Regions from separate parts of the Kitasatospora sp. MY 5-36 genome, predicted to be linked through region 4. Evidence: riboswitches for the same ligand, from Rfam matches in the RefSeq annotation. Region 4 holds a riboswitch; each other region holds the start of a gene.
What was found. Region 4 has a riboswitch for cobalamin ahead of AE652_RS28350 (HoxN/HupN/NixA family nickel/cobalt transporter). Riboswitches for the same ligand answer to the same signal wherever they lie in the genome.
Positions count from the first base shown of each region.

Region 1: it holds a riboswitch for cobalamin, as region 4 does, so the genes downstream of both, AE652_RS02615 (iron ABC transporter permease) here and AE652_RS28350 (HoxN/HupN/NixA family nickel/cobalt transporter) in region 4, are expected to answer to the same signal.
Region 2: it holds a riboswitch for cobalamin, as region 4 does, so the genes downstream of both, AE652_RS19705 (prenyltransferase/squalene oxidase repeat-containing protein) here and AE652_RS28350 (HoxN/HupN/NixA family nickel/cobalt transporter) in region 4, are expected to answer to the same signal.
Region 3: it holds a riboswitch for cobalamin, as region 4 does, so the genes downstream of both, AE652_RS19725 (prenyltransferase/squalene oxidase repeat-containing protein) here and AE652_RS28350 (HoxN/HupN/NixA family nickel/cobalt transporter) in region 4, are expected to answer to the same signal.

Region 1 covers NZ_LFVW01000030.1:24,546-27,843, forward strand. Annotated here, with positions in the region: gene AE652_RS02610 (ABC transporter ATP-binding protein) at 1-386, opposite strand, end outside; gene AE652_RS02615 (iron ABC transporter permease) at 383-1,462, opposite strand; cobalamin riboswitch at 1,585-1,710, opposite strand; gene sodN (superoxide dismutase, Ni) at 1,792-2,187, opposite strand; gene sodX (nickel-type superoxide dismutase maturation protease) at 2,464-2,826, shown strand; gene AE652_RS02630 (CGNR zinc finger domain-containing protein) at 2,834-3,298, opposite strand, start outside.
Region 2 covers NZ_LFVW01000281.1:3,585-6,882, reverse strand. Annotated here, with positions in the region: gene AE652_RS19710 (hypothetical protein) at 1-371, opposite strand, end outside; gene AE652_RS19705 (prenyltransferase/squalene oxidase repeat-containing protein) at 401-1,492, opposite strand; cobalamin riboswitch at 1,590-1,730, opposite strand; gene cobF (precorrin-6A synthase (deacetylating)) at 1,849-2,607, shown strand; gene AE652_RS19695 (amidohydrolase) at 2,871-3,298, shown strand, end outside.
Region 3 covers NZ_LFVW01000281.1:9,374-12,671, reverse strand. Annotated here, with positions in the region: gene AE652_RS19725 (prenyltransferase/squalene oxidase repeat-containing protein) at 1-1,247, opposite strand, end outside; cobalamin riboswitch at 1,354-1,498, opposite strand; cobalamin riboswitch at 1,577-1,653, shown strand; gene AE652_RS19720 (WD40 repeat domain-containing serine/threonine protein kinase) at 1,699-3,298, opposite strand, start outside.
Region 4 covers NZ_LFVW01000506.1:4,776-8,073, forward strand. Annotated here, with positions in the region: gene AE652_RS28340 (hypothetical protein) at 1-1,054, opposite strand, end outside; gene AE652_RS28345 (metalloregulator ArsR/SmtB family transcription factor) at 1,177-1,560, opposite strand; cobalamin riboswitch at 1,643-1,856, shown strand; gene AE652_RS28350 (HoxN/HupN/NixA family nickel/cobalt transporter) at 1,887-3,002, shown strand; gene rpmG (50S ribosomal protein L33) at 3,069-3,233, opposite strand.

The DNA.
Region 1 (3,298 bases), on a different contig from region 4:
CGCTCGTCCCCGTCGACTTGGGCGCCGAAGCCGCGGCGGTGCGGCAGCCGGCCCATGGCGACCACCTCGGCGACGGTGAAGTCGAACTCGGCGGAGTGCTCCTGGGTCAGCGCGGCCACCCGGCGGGCGCTCTCGCGGGCGGTGAGGGCGTGCAGGTCGTCGCCGGCCAGCCGGACCACGCCGCCGGCCGGCTTCAGCACCCGGTAGACGCAGCGCAGCAGGGTCGACTTGCCGCTGCCGTTGGGGCCGATCAGCCCGACCACCTGCCCGGCGGCGGCCGCCAGGCTCACCTCGTGGACCAGCCGGGTGCCGGCCAGCTCCACCGAGACGCCGTCGACGGCGAGGTCCTGGGCGTGCACCGGGGTCGGGTCGGTCGTCGCGGTCACCGGGCACCTCCGAAGGCCTGGCCGCGGCGGCGCATCATCACCAGGAAGGCGGGCACGCCGAGCACCGCGGTGAACACCCCGACGGGCAGTTCGGCGGGCGCCAGCAGGGTGCGCGAGGCGATGTCCACCCAGACCAGCAGCAGCGCCCCGGCGAGCGGCGCGACCACCAGCACCCGGCGGTGCCCGGCGCCGACCAGCATCCGCGCCAGGTGCGGCATCAGCAGCCCGACGAAGCCGATCGCCCCGCTGACCGCGACCACGGTGCCGGTGACGGCGGCGGTCACCACGAACAGCTCGCGGCGCAGCCGGTCCGGGTCCACGCCGAGCGAGGCGGAGGTCTCGTCGCCCATCGCGAGCGCGTCCAGCCGCCCGGCGGTGCAGGCCAGGTAGGCGAGCCCGGCCAGCACGGTGACGGCGGCGATCGGCACCTTGCCCCAGGTGGCGCCGCCGAGGCTGCCGAGCAGCCACATCATGACGTCCCGGGCGGCCTCGCCGCGGTCGGCGGCGAAGACCATCAGGGTGGTGGCGGCGGAGAAGCCGTAGGACAGCGCGGTGCCGGTGAGCACCAGCCGCAGCGGGGTGAGCCCGTACGCGGTGCGGGCCGCGACGTAGACCAGGGTCATGGCGGCCAGCGCGGAGCCGAAGGCGGAGGCGGAGATCGCCCACACCCCGAGCGAGGCGAAGGCGCCGAACAGCATCACGGCGTTGGCGCCGACGGCCGCGCCGGAGGAGATGCCGAGCACGAAGGGGTCCGCCAGCGCGTTGCGCACCAGGGCCTGGACGGCGACCCCGCAGGCGGCCAGCCCGGCGCCGACCACGGCGGCCAGCACGGTGCGCGGCAGCCGGATCTCCCAGACGATCGCGTACGCGGCCGCCTCGTCCGCCTCCAGCCGGCCGCCCGTCAGCCCGGCGCCCAGGAGCCGCAGCACCCGGGGCAGGCCGAGCCCGGAGGAGCCGAGGGCGACCCCGCAGACCAGGGAGAGCAGCAGGGCGGCGGCGAGTCCGGCGGCGAGCGGGACGACGGGTATTCGGCGAGCGGGCGGGCCGACTGCACGGTTGACGGGTGCGCGGTTCACGGGTGCGCCTTGCCTCGGGCCGGGAGCGCGCCGGGGCGGGCGCGGGCCGGGGGCGTGCCGGGGCGCCGTTCCCCTCGCAGTCCGCGGCGAGTTGTCGGGAGGTCGGCGGCCGAGGGCGATCGGGCTGGCGCGGCCGTACGGGCGGGTACGGGCCGTGCTCACCGTTGCGGGTCAGCGCCGGATTCGCACCGGACTTCCCCCTCGGACGCCCTGGCAGCATAACAGCCACTCAGGGCAGGCAACCCTTACCGGGCCGGGTCGGACGTGAACGCACGACCGCCCCCGTCCGGCGGTGCGGACGGGGGCGGTCGGGTGGCGACGCGTCAGGCTCAGGCCTGCTTGGTCTCCCAGAAGATTTTGTCGACCTGGGCGATCAGGTCGAGCAGGGCCTGGCCGGTGGCCGGGTCCGTGGACGCCTTGGCGGCCGAGGCGGCCTTCAGGGTGTCGTTGATCAGCTGGTGCAGCTGCGGGTACTTCTCGAAGTGCGGGGCCTTGAAGTAGTCGCTCCACAGCACCGAGATGTGGTGCTTGACGGCCTCGGCGCGCTGCTCCTTGATGATGACGGCGCGGGCGCGGAAGTGCGGGTCCTCGTTGGCCTGGTACTTCTCCTGGGTGGCCTTGACCGACTCGGCCTCCAGCTTGGCCTGCGCGGGGTCGTAGACGCCGCAGGGCAGGTCGCAGTGGGCGTGGACGGTGGCGCGCGGTGCAAACAGACGAGAGAACATGGGAGTCCTTCCTTAGATCGTCTTCCCGCGCCCGAGATTACCCTTCCGCCCTCCCGGTTTCGCGATCGGGCGGTGGGCCTAGGGCGAAAGACGGACCGGGAACCGGCGCAATCCGGACATCGGACGGACGGCGGTCCGTACGGCAGACTGGGGGCGCGAGCGGGGGCGGGAGGAGGAGTCGTGGCGCGGAGCACGCGAGCGGAGGGCGCCGGGGCGGGGGAGCGCGGCCCGGGCGGCGCGCTGCCGTTCGGGCTGGTCGACGTGGCGGGGCCGTCGATGGTCCCGACCCTGCGCGAGGGCGACCGGCTGCTGGTCCGCTACGGCGCGCCGATCCGGCCCGGCGCGGTGGTGGTCTTCCGGCACCCCTTCCAGCAGGACCTGCTGGTGGTGAAGCGGGCCGCCGAGCGCCGGGCCACGGGCTGGTGGCTGCTCTCCGACAACCGCCCGGTGGACAGCGACAGCCGCAGCTACGGCGCCGTCCCGGACGAGCTGGTGCTCGGCCGGGTGCTGCTGCGGCTGCGCCCGAGCCCGGTCTGGCTGGCGCCGGGGCGCCGGCTGGAGCGGCTGCTGCTCACCCCGCGGCTGGCCCGGGTGCCGGGCCTGGCCCGCCGGCTCGGCGCCTGGGTCGAGGAGGTCTAGCGGGCCGCTACGCCCGGGCCGCCGCCTCCGCCTCCAGGCGCTTGCGGGCCCGGTAGGCGGCCACGTTGGCGCGGGTCGCGCAGCGGTCCGAGCAGTAGCGGCGGGAGCGGTTGGTCGAGGTGTCCAGGTAGGCGTTGCGGCAGGGCGCGGCCTGGCAGATGCCGAGCCGGTCGGCGCCCAGCTCGGTGAGGTGGACGGCCAGGCCCATGCAGGCGACCGCGCTGAAGTGGGCGGTGGCGGTGGGGGAGTTGTCGGCCAGGTGCAGGTGCCAGCGCGGCCGCCCGGCGTCGTCCAGGTAGTCGTGCCCGGAGATCAGCGGGCTGACCGGGTACTCCATCAGCAGGCTGTTCAGCAGGTCGACGCCGCGGATCTCGTCCCCGCCGGCGGCGGCCTCGAAGACCCCGCGCAGCCGGGTCCGCACCGCCCGCAGCCGGGGCACGTCGGACTCGTCGGCGAGCGAGCGGGCCCGCGA
Region 2 (3,298 bases), on a different contig from region 4:
CCGCCGTGCTGGGCGTGCCAGTACGACCAGTAGGCGCTGCCGGTCGGGTTAGTGCAGGTCGTCGGCAGGGCGTTGATGGTGCAGACGAAGCCCGGGTAGCGCGGGTGGAAGGCGTACGAGAATCCGGCGCCGGTGAGCGCGGCCAGGCCGCTGGCCGGGTCGCCGGGCGCGCAGCCGGTCTGGATGCCGCCGCCGACGGCGGTGAAGTCGACCACGACGGTGACGCCGGTGGTGCCGCCGCAGGCGGCCGCCCGCGCCTGCGGGGCCTGGACGGCGCAGACGCCGAGCAGTCCGGCGGTGAGGGCCGCCGCGGCGGCGATCGACCCGAGCGTACGGCGGGCCGGGCGGACCGGGGTGGGGGTGTCGCTCATCGGTGAACTCCTCGCGGTGTCAGCGTGGTTCAGCGCGTGGCCGGGGCCGGCGGGCAGGCCTGGGTCGGGGCGTCGGGGGCGGCCCCGGAGGCGGAGAGCGTGGACAGCGGGGTGCCCGCGAGGCCGAGGACGGCCTGCGCCGTGGCCCGGGCGCCGGTGCCCGCGTTGAAGCCGGTCGCGTCGTAGGCGACGGCGCCGCGGACCGCCGGGTCGGCGGAGCAGCCCTGCTGGAGCTTCACCAGCCGGCCCCAGGCCTTGAGGCCGGGGCCGAGGCGTCCGCCGGAGAGCAGCGCCTGGGTGGCCAGGCCGGTGCTGTTGGCGTTGGAGGCGGTCGCCCCGGCGGCCGCGAACCCGCCGTCGGCGTTCTGGTGGTCGGTGAGCCAGCCCAGGCCCGTGTTCGCCTTGGCGGCGCGCCCGGTGGCGGCGAGGGCCTGGACGGCGAGCGCGGTGGCGTCGGCGTCGCTGGTGCAGGCGGCCTGGCCGAAGGAGAGCGGGAAGCCGCCGTCCGCGCACTGGCTGTTCGCCAGGAAGTCCACGGCCGCCGCCGGGGCGTCACCGGGCGTGCGGTGCAGGGCGATCACGGCGAGGGACTGGCCGAAGGCGTTGCTGTAGTCGCCCCACTGGGAGCGGTCGGAGAACCGGCCCTCGGCGGTCTGCAGCGAACGCAGGCGGGCCGGCAGGTCGACGCCGCCGAAGGCCGCCGGGTCCCCGCCGCGGACCTCGACGGCGAGCAGCAGCTTGGCGGTCGCGCCCGCGTAGGCCTCGGTGGTGCCGTCGCCGAGGTAGCCGCCGATGATCTCGGGCTTCGCCAGCCAGGCGGTGGCCTTCGCGGCGGCCTCGTCGGAGCCGCGCGAGGCGGCGAAGGCCAGTACGGCGTCGATGGTGAGGCCCTGGTCGGGGTAGGCGGTCCCGTTGAAGACGGACTCGAAGTGGTCGCCGTCGACGAGTTGGCGGGCCAGCCAGCCGCCCGCGGCGGCGTCGGGACGGACCGTCGGGGACGAGGTCGCGGCGGCGGTCGCGTTCACGGGCGCGGCGTGGGCGGCGGTGACCGCCGGGAGTGCGGTGGCGAGCGCCACGGCGGGTATCGCGAGCAGACCGAGGGTGCGGCGGAGCGTGGGCATGGTGGCCTTTCCGGGCCCGCGCGCAGGGGCCCGGAGGGCGGCGGCGACAGCCGGGGCGGCCCTCGGGGCTCCGGCCCGCGGACCACGACGGGAGGAGGGACGACACGCCTCCGCCGACGGGTACTCGGGCTCGCCTCCGACCAGGAGCCGGCGGCCTACCGTTGCGGGCCAGCGCCGGATTCGAACCGGACTTCCCCCAGCGGCGGAGTCACAACATGACGGCCCATCATGGCGATACGGAAAAGATCCGGTCAAGGGTTCGAACGTGACATCACGGTGGCCGCCGCCCGACATCGGGACGCGCCCCTCCCGGCCGCCGACGCGACCAGGGCGTCCCGGACGGCAGAATGCCTCCCATGCGGCACATCTTCGTCATCGGCATCGGCGCGGGCGACCCCGACCACCTCACCCTGCAGGCGGTCAAGGCGCTCGCCCGCACGGACGTCTTCTTCATCCTCGACAAGAACGAGGACCGGCAGGACCTGATCCGGCTGCGCCGCCGGATGCTGGCCGAGCACGGCCGGCCAGGCCACCGGGTGGTCGAGGCGCCGGACGCGGAGCGGGACCGGACCACCCCCGCGTACGCGGCCGCCGTGGACGACTGGCGCGTCCGCCGGGCCGACCTGGTCGAGCAGTTGCTCTCCGAGCACCTCGGCGAGGGCGAGACGGGCGCGTTCCTGGTCTGGGGGGATCCGAGCCTCTACGACAGCGTCATCGCCGTGGTGGACGACGTCCTGGCCCGCGGCGCCGTCGGCTTCGACTACGAGGTGGTCCCGGGCATCAGCAGCGTCTCCGCGCTCGCCGCCCGCCACCGCAGCACGCTGACCCGGGTCGGCCGCCCGGTGCAGATCACCACCGGCCGCCGACTGGCCGAGGGCTTCCCCGAGGACGTGGACGACGTCGTGGTGATGCTCGACGGCCGCGCCGCCTTCACCGGGATCGACCCGGAGGGGCTGGAGATCCGTTACGGCGCGTACCTCGGCACCCCCGACGAGATCCTCGTCGCCGGTCCGCTGGCCGAAGCCGCCCCGCGGATCAGCGAGTTGCGCGAGTCGGCCCGCGCGCGCAAGGGCTGGATCATGGACACCTACCTGCTGCGGCGCTCCGAGAGCTGACCGGCGGGCGCCGCCCCGGTTCGACCCCCGGCCGACACTCGGACACCGCCCTCGCGCCCGGCCGTCACTCCACCCGGCCGGTGCGCTCCCGGACCGGTGCCGGTGCACTGTGGGCCAACTCCGACACCATGCCACTGCCTAACGTTCCGTCATGAGAGCGAACAGGACAGCCTCTTGGGCTCGTCCGGCTCGACCGCGCCGCGCCGCCGCCCGCTCCGGGCGGCGGCCCGAACCCATGACTGGAGGCCGTCGAGGTGCCTGCAATGCCGGTCGGCGGGCTGGTCCCCCGCACGGAGAACGTCACCGAACACGCCGCCGACGTCGTCGTCCGCAACGCCCGGATCCACACCGGGGACGCCCGCCGCCCGCAGGCCGGCGCCCTCGCCATCCGGAACGGCCTGATCACGGCCGTCGGGGACGACGCGGACATAGCCCCGGTCGTCGGCCCGTCCACGGTGGTGGTCGACGCGCTCGGCCGCCGCGTGGTGCCCGGCCTCAACGACGCGCACCTGCACGTGATCCGCGGTGGCCTCAACTACGTCCTGGAGCTGCGCTGGGACGGTGTGCGGTCGCTGCGCCAGGGCCTGGCGATGCTGCGGGAGCAGGCCGCCCGGACGCCCCGGGGGCAGTGGGTGCGGGTCGTCGGCGGCTGGTCGGCGGAGCAGTTCGCCGAGCGGCGGCTGCCGACCCC
Region 3 (3,298 bases), on a different contig from region 4:
CCGGGGACGAGGGCGAGGGCCATGGCGGCCATCGCCGTGCTGTCCACGTCGGAGTCGCCGGTGGCGGGGATCAGGCTCGGCCAGGAGCCGTCCGGGTGCTGGAGGCCCTTCAGGTAGGCGATCGCGGGGGCGGCGCTGGTGGACTCCCCGGCCCGGAGCTGGGCCATGACGGCGAGCGCCTGGGAGAAGACGGAGGTGGCGTAGGCGTAGTTGCCCGGGGCGGCGCAGCCGGTGGTCGCGTCGGCCTTGGCGCACACCAGCGCGGCGAGGGCGGCGATCAGGTCGTGGCCGCCGAAGTCCCGCGGGTTGCGGCCGACGGCCTCGGCGAGCAGCGCCTCCTTGCCGATGGACCCGCCGCCGGCGTACTCGGTGCCGATCGCGGTCCAGTCGTTGACGGTGCGCTCGCTCGCGTCCTTGCCCTGCTGGTCGAGGAAGTCGACGATCCGGCGCAGTGCGGCGTCGTCGGTGCCGGTCGCGGCGAGGGCGTAGGCCCCGTCGATGGTCAGGCCGAAGTCGGCGAAGGCCGGGAAGCCCTCGTAGTAGTGGCCGTCGATCAGCCGGGCCGGGTCGGTGAGGTAGGCGCTCCCCCTGGCCGCGTCGGGTTTCCTCCCCTCGGGCGCGCTCAGGGCCACCGCGGGCGAGGGCGACGCCGACGGGGAGGCGGAGGGCGAGGGGCCGCCGTTCCTGGCGCGGACGGAGTCCGGGGTGAAGTTCGGCGCCCCGCTGGTTCCGCCGACGTCCGTACCGCCGTAGACCCAGGCCTCGACCTCGCCGGGCTTGGGCTTCTGCGTGCCGGCCCCGAACCGGCTGTAGGACCAGGCCTGTTGGCCGGGTTCGGCAATCCAGTACGACCAGTACGCGGTGGCCTGCGGGGTGTTGACGCACGGCTCCTCGGCCGGTGTCGGGTACTGGGCGCCGCCGTTGAAGGTCCCGGTCCCGAGCCGGCAGATGAAGGCCGGTCCGTCGTGCTCGGTGCCGGTCGTGGTGAAGCCGGCGTTGTGCAGCAGGTTCATGCCCGTCGTGGGGTGGGCGTCGCAGCCCCGGACGACGCCGCCGCCCCAGTGGGTGAAGTCGACGGCGACGATCGCCCCCGTCGTCGCCGTGCACTGCTCGATCGGGTCGGCCGAGGCGGTACCCGGGTACCCGAGCAGGACCGTGCCGCAGGCGGCGACGGCGACGGTGCCGGCGACCACCAGCGAGGCGAGGTCCCGGTTCCTGTGACGTGTGCGATTGCTGCTGACCCTCACGACGACTCCCTGGTCGGTCGACACGCGAGGCGACGGCGCAGCCGACGGTCGCCCGCGGGCACGGGGCCGTCGAAACCGCGTCGTAGTCCGCGACGACGCAAGTGCTCTGTGAACAGACCCCCGGTCCAGGCATTCCGGCTCCCCCACCCTCAGGTGGGTCCACGGTTGCGGGTCAGCGCCGGAGTTGGACCGGCTTCCCCTGAATGCCGAGGGCAAAAAATCGGTTCATCAGACCACGCTGACCGACGGAGAGTCAACGGGGCGTCAGGTCGATCACATCACCTCGTCGGGCGATGGACCTGTGCGGTAGCGTCCGCGGTGGCCGAGCGGGGGAACCCGGTGCGAACCCGGGGCTGACGCGCAGCGGTGTGGGGCGGTGACCGTACCGTCCCGAGCCCGAATGCCCGCCCGGCCACTGCGGAACTGAGCCGGTGTCCCGGCCGGCCGATCGTCACTGCCCGGCGGACAGCTCCCAGTCCAGCGCCCACGCCCGCACCGAGCCGTCCGCACAGCCGAAGAGCAGCAGGCTGTCGTCCGCGGTGGCGGTGAGACTCCACACCTGGCCGCCACCTCCTTCCAGCTCGCGCAGGCAGCGGCCGGTGTCGGCGTCCCAGATCCGCACCGTGCCGAGCCGGTGGCCTGTGTAGGCGAACCGGCCGCCGGCGGAGAGGTGAAGGACCGACAGCTCATCCGGCCCGGTACCGGCGTCCCACGGCAGGACCTCGAAGTCGAAGGCGCGGAGGAATTGCCCGGTGCCGGCGTCCCACAGCCGCAGCGAGCGGTCGCCGTACGCGCTGCCGGACAGCAGCCGGTGGCCGTCTGCGTCGAACGAGAGCCAGCCGCACGCCGGATGACTCAGCGCCAGCGGCGGAGCGCCGAGCCGGGCGTGCAGCTGGATCTCGCCGAACAGCGCCACGCTCGCTGCCCGGGTGCCATCCGCGCTCATCGCGGCGGCGGTGGTCGGCCGCTCGCCGTCGCCGGTGAGCACCCGCACGCAGCGGCCGCTGTCCAGGTCCCACAGCCGCAGCGCGCCGTCCCGGCCGATCACCAGGGCCTGCCGGGCATCGGCGGTGAACAGGACCGAGTTCCCGAGCATGCCCTCCTCACCGCTCTCGGCACGGCCGTCGGGCCCACGGGCGTCGACCCGGCCGAGCGGTCGGCCGCCGGGCAGCTCCCAGCTCTGCAGCACCGCGTCCCCGCCGGCCACCGCACGCAGGCCGTCGGCGCTCAGGCCGACCGATCCGACCCGGGGCTTGTCGAGCGCGCGCAGCGGGGTGCCGTCGGTCGGATTCCACAGCCCGACCCGGCGGTCACCGCCGATCGCCGCGGTACGCCCGTCCGCCGACACGGCGAGCGAGGACACGTGGCCCTGCCCGCCGAGGGTGTGCACCGGCCACGCCCCGCGCAGCCCGGTACGGCGGACGGATCTCCCCAGCCGCCGCCACGCGGCCAGCACCTCCAGCGCACGCTCATAGCCGGGCGTCGAGCGGGCCCGGGTGAGCAGGTCGAGCGCGGCGGCGTGCTGCCGAGACCCGAGCGCCTGCTCGGCCTCGGCGAGCAGGGCCCCGACCTGCCCGCCGGCCCGCTCGATCTCCTGGTGGCGGCGAGGCCGACTGAGCTGCATGCTCGCCCGGAACCGGCGCTCCGGGGTGATCCGCCACCAGCGCGCGGTGTTGTCCTGCCCAGCAGACACCGCCCAGTCGGCGTCCCCGCCCATCATCACGGCGGCGACCGGCTGGCTGTGTTCGCGGAAGGTGCGCACGCAGCGGTACAGGGCCAGGTCCCAGAGCCGCACCGCGCCGTCCTCGCCGCCGGTGACGGCGTACCGGGAGTCGCCGCTCAGCACCAGCGAGCGGACCTCGCCGATCGGCGAGGTCACGGTGCGCACCGCGCGGCCGCTGCGCAGGTCCCACAGCCGGATCGTCAGGCCGGGCGAGGCGGTCGCCGCAATGCGGCCCTCGGGCTCCAGCCAGATCGCGGTGGGACCGCGGCCCGGCATCGTCATCGTCTGCCGCAGCTCTCCGGTGTTCAGGTCCCACAGCTGGAGGGTG
Region 4 (3,298 bases):
CGGTGATCTCGCGCAGGCCGGTCGGGGCCTCGGCGAGGGCCCGTTCGAGCTGGGCGGCGAGGTCCCCGTCCGGGTCGAGGACGGGGGCGGCCTGGCCGAAGGCGTAGCTGGGGGAGCGCGGGTCGAGTTCGGCGGCGCCGGTGGCGACGAGCATGGTGCGGTGTTCCAGGGCGGCGCCGTAGACGGTGACCGAGCCGTGGTCGCCGATCACGCAGTCGGCGGCGACGAGCGCGGCCTGCCAGCCCTGGTGGGGCGGGATCAGGCGCAGGCCCATCCGGCGGGCGTCGTCGAGCAGCGCCCCGGGGGCGTGGCGGCTCCACACGTTGGGGTGCAGGACGACGGCCACCGTGTACTCGTCGGCGGGCAGTTGGCGGACGAGCCGCCGGGGCAGGTCGGGGTGGCGGCCGAATAACGAGTGCTCGCTCCAGGTGGAGCTGACGACGACGAGCCGTCGGCCGCCGACGGCGCCGAGCGCGGCGCGGTAGCCGTCCCGGGAGCGCCGGCTGGCGAGCATCCGGTCGAAGCACGGGTCGCCGACCACCCGGGCGACGTCCAGGGCCTCGGGGCAGGAGGTCCGCAGCCGGTCCAGCTGTTCGGGGTGGGAGAGCCCGAGGACGTCCACGAACACCCGCCCGCGGTGGGTGAGTTCGTTGCGGGAGAGGCCGGCGGCGCTGACCGTGTCGCCGGTGGACTCGGTGACCAGGCGGTTGTAGCCGGCGCCGTGCGGCAGGACGACGAGGCGGGCGTCCAGGCGGTGCATGGAGGAGTGGACGGCGCAGGCGACGGCCAGGTCGAAGCGGTGGCGGACGGCGTCGTCCCAGTCCAGCACGGTGAAGCCGGACAGGCCGTGCAGGTACTCGTCCAGGGCGCGGTCGGCGAAGACGGAACCGGGGTTGACGGTGAAGTACCACTCGATGCCGTGCGGGCTCAGCAGGGAGAGGACGTCCAGCACCCGGGTGGCCGAGGTGAGGGTGCGGGCGACCGCCAGCACGCGGGCCTTGACCGGGTCGGTGTTCCAGCGGTCGGCGGGCCAGGCATGGGGGTGGGACGGCACATCATGATCGTACTGGCCGGGGCCGTTCACGGCGCGCCTTCCCGAGCGGGAGTCAGCGGACCGGGCGGGAGTCGGCGGCCCGAGCGGGAGTCGGCAGGTCGGGCAGGCGTCGGCGGGAGGGGTCAGCCCACCGCCGCGCTGGGCTCGTGGTGCTCGGCGGCGGCGCACTCGTCGAGGAGGGGGCGCATGGCCTCGTCCACGAGCCGGTAGCGCACCACTCGTCCGTCCCGGTCGCCGGTGACCACGCCGGCCGTGCGGAGCAGCCGCAGGGCCTGGGAGACGGCGGGGTCGCGCATGCCGGTGGCCACCGCGAGGTCGCTGACGGCGAGCGGGCCGGCCCGGTGGAGGGCGAGCAGCAGGGCGAGCCGTCCGGGGTCGGCGAGCAGGGAGAACCGTTCGGCCCAGGACCGGACGTGCGCGGGGTCGCCGATCGCGGCGATGGCCTCGCAGACCCGGTGCCCGTCGATGGTGCGGTGGCCCGCGCGGTCGGCCGGTACGAGATGCATGCGGACATTCTTGCAGGCGGCCGCCTGTGATCCTGGACACCTGCGCAGGTGCGCAGCCTTGCACGGGTCGGGGCGCGGCCCCTACGGTGTTCCCCGCCGTGGTGCTCGGGAAGACCGGTGACGGACCCTCAGGGGTCCCAGCCCGGAGCGGCCCTCGCCACTGTGATCGGGTCGTTCCTCCGCCCGCGGAGGAACGTCGTCCGTGCCCACGGAGCCACTGGGTGCCTCGCGCACCTGGGAAGGCGGGCACGGGTATCCCGTCAGCCAGGAGACCGGCCACGGCATCTCACGAGGTTTTCCACGAGGTGCTGGAGCGTGATCCGCAGATGACCCTGCCCGAAACCGTTGCCGCCGGCGCGAAGCCGGCCCCTTCCGTGCTGCCCAGCTTCAGATGGCGGCGCGAGGACACCGTCCGTACGGCCGGGCTGATGGCGGTGATCGTGGCCATGCACGTGGTGGCCTTCGGCACGCTGATCTTCCTGGTCGCGCCCGAGCGGTACGCGGTCGGTACCCAGGTCTTCGGGGTGGGCCTCGGCATCACCGCGTACACCCTCGGCATGCGGCACGCCTTCGACGCCGACCACATCGCGGTGATCGACAACACCACCCGCAAGCTGATGGCGGACGGCAAGCGGCCGGTCTCGGTGGGCTTCTGGTTCGCCCTCGGGCACTCCTCGATGGTGGTGCTGATGGCCGCCCTGGTGGCGGGCGGCGCGCAGCTGGCGAACACGCTGATGGACGACGAGTCGGCCACCCACAAGTGGCTGGGCGTGATCGGGACGACCACCTCCGGCGTGTTCCTCTACCTGATCGGCGCGCTCAACCTGGCGGCGCTGCTCGGCATCCTCAGGGTGTTCCGCTCGATGCGGGCCGGGAAGTTCGACGAGAAGGAGCTGGAGGCGCACCTCGACTCGCGCGGCTTCATGGCCCGGGTGCTGAACCGGGCGACCCGTTCGATCACCCGGCCGGGGCAGATGTTCCCGGTGGGCATGGTGCTGGGCCTGGGCTTCGACACGGCGACCGAGGTCACCCTGATGGTGATGGCCGGCTCGGGCGCGGCCTCCGGGCTGCCCTGGTACGCGATCGTCTGCCTGCCGCTGCTGTTCGCGGCGGGGATGAGCCTGTTCGACACCCTGGACGGGACGTTCATGAACTTCGCGTACCAGTGGGCCTTCGCCAACCCGGTCCGGAAGGTGTACTACAACCTGACCATCACGGGTCTGTCGATCGCGGTGGCCTTCATCATCGGCACCATCGAGCTGGTCGGGGTGCTGCACGAGAAGCTCGACCTGACCGACCCGGTCACCGGGTTCGTCGCGGACATCTCGCTGGACAACGTGGGCTACGCCATCGCCGGGCTGTTCGTGGTCGTCTGGGCGATCGCGATCGGGTACTGGAAGCTCGCCCGGGTCGAGCAGCGCTGGACGCCCGAGGGCTCCTGAGCCGAGCGGCCAGGCCGCGAACGGCGCCTCCCCGAGTCCGGGGAGGCGCCGTTCGCGCGTCCGGGGTCAGCGCTCCTCGCGGAAGTCGACGTGCCGGCCCGCGGCCGGGTCGTACTTGCGCAGGACCATCCGGTCCGGGTCGTTGCGGCGGTTCTTGCGGGTCACGTAGGTGAAGCCGGTGCCGGCGGTGGAGCGGAGCCTGATCACCGGGCGCAGTTCGCTGCGGGCCATGGGACGTCCTCCTGGGGTCTGGGGGTCGGGGTCTCGGGGTCCGGTCCGAGGGGTTGGCTCGAACC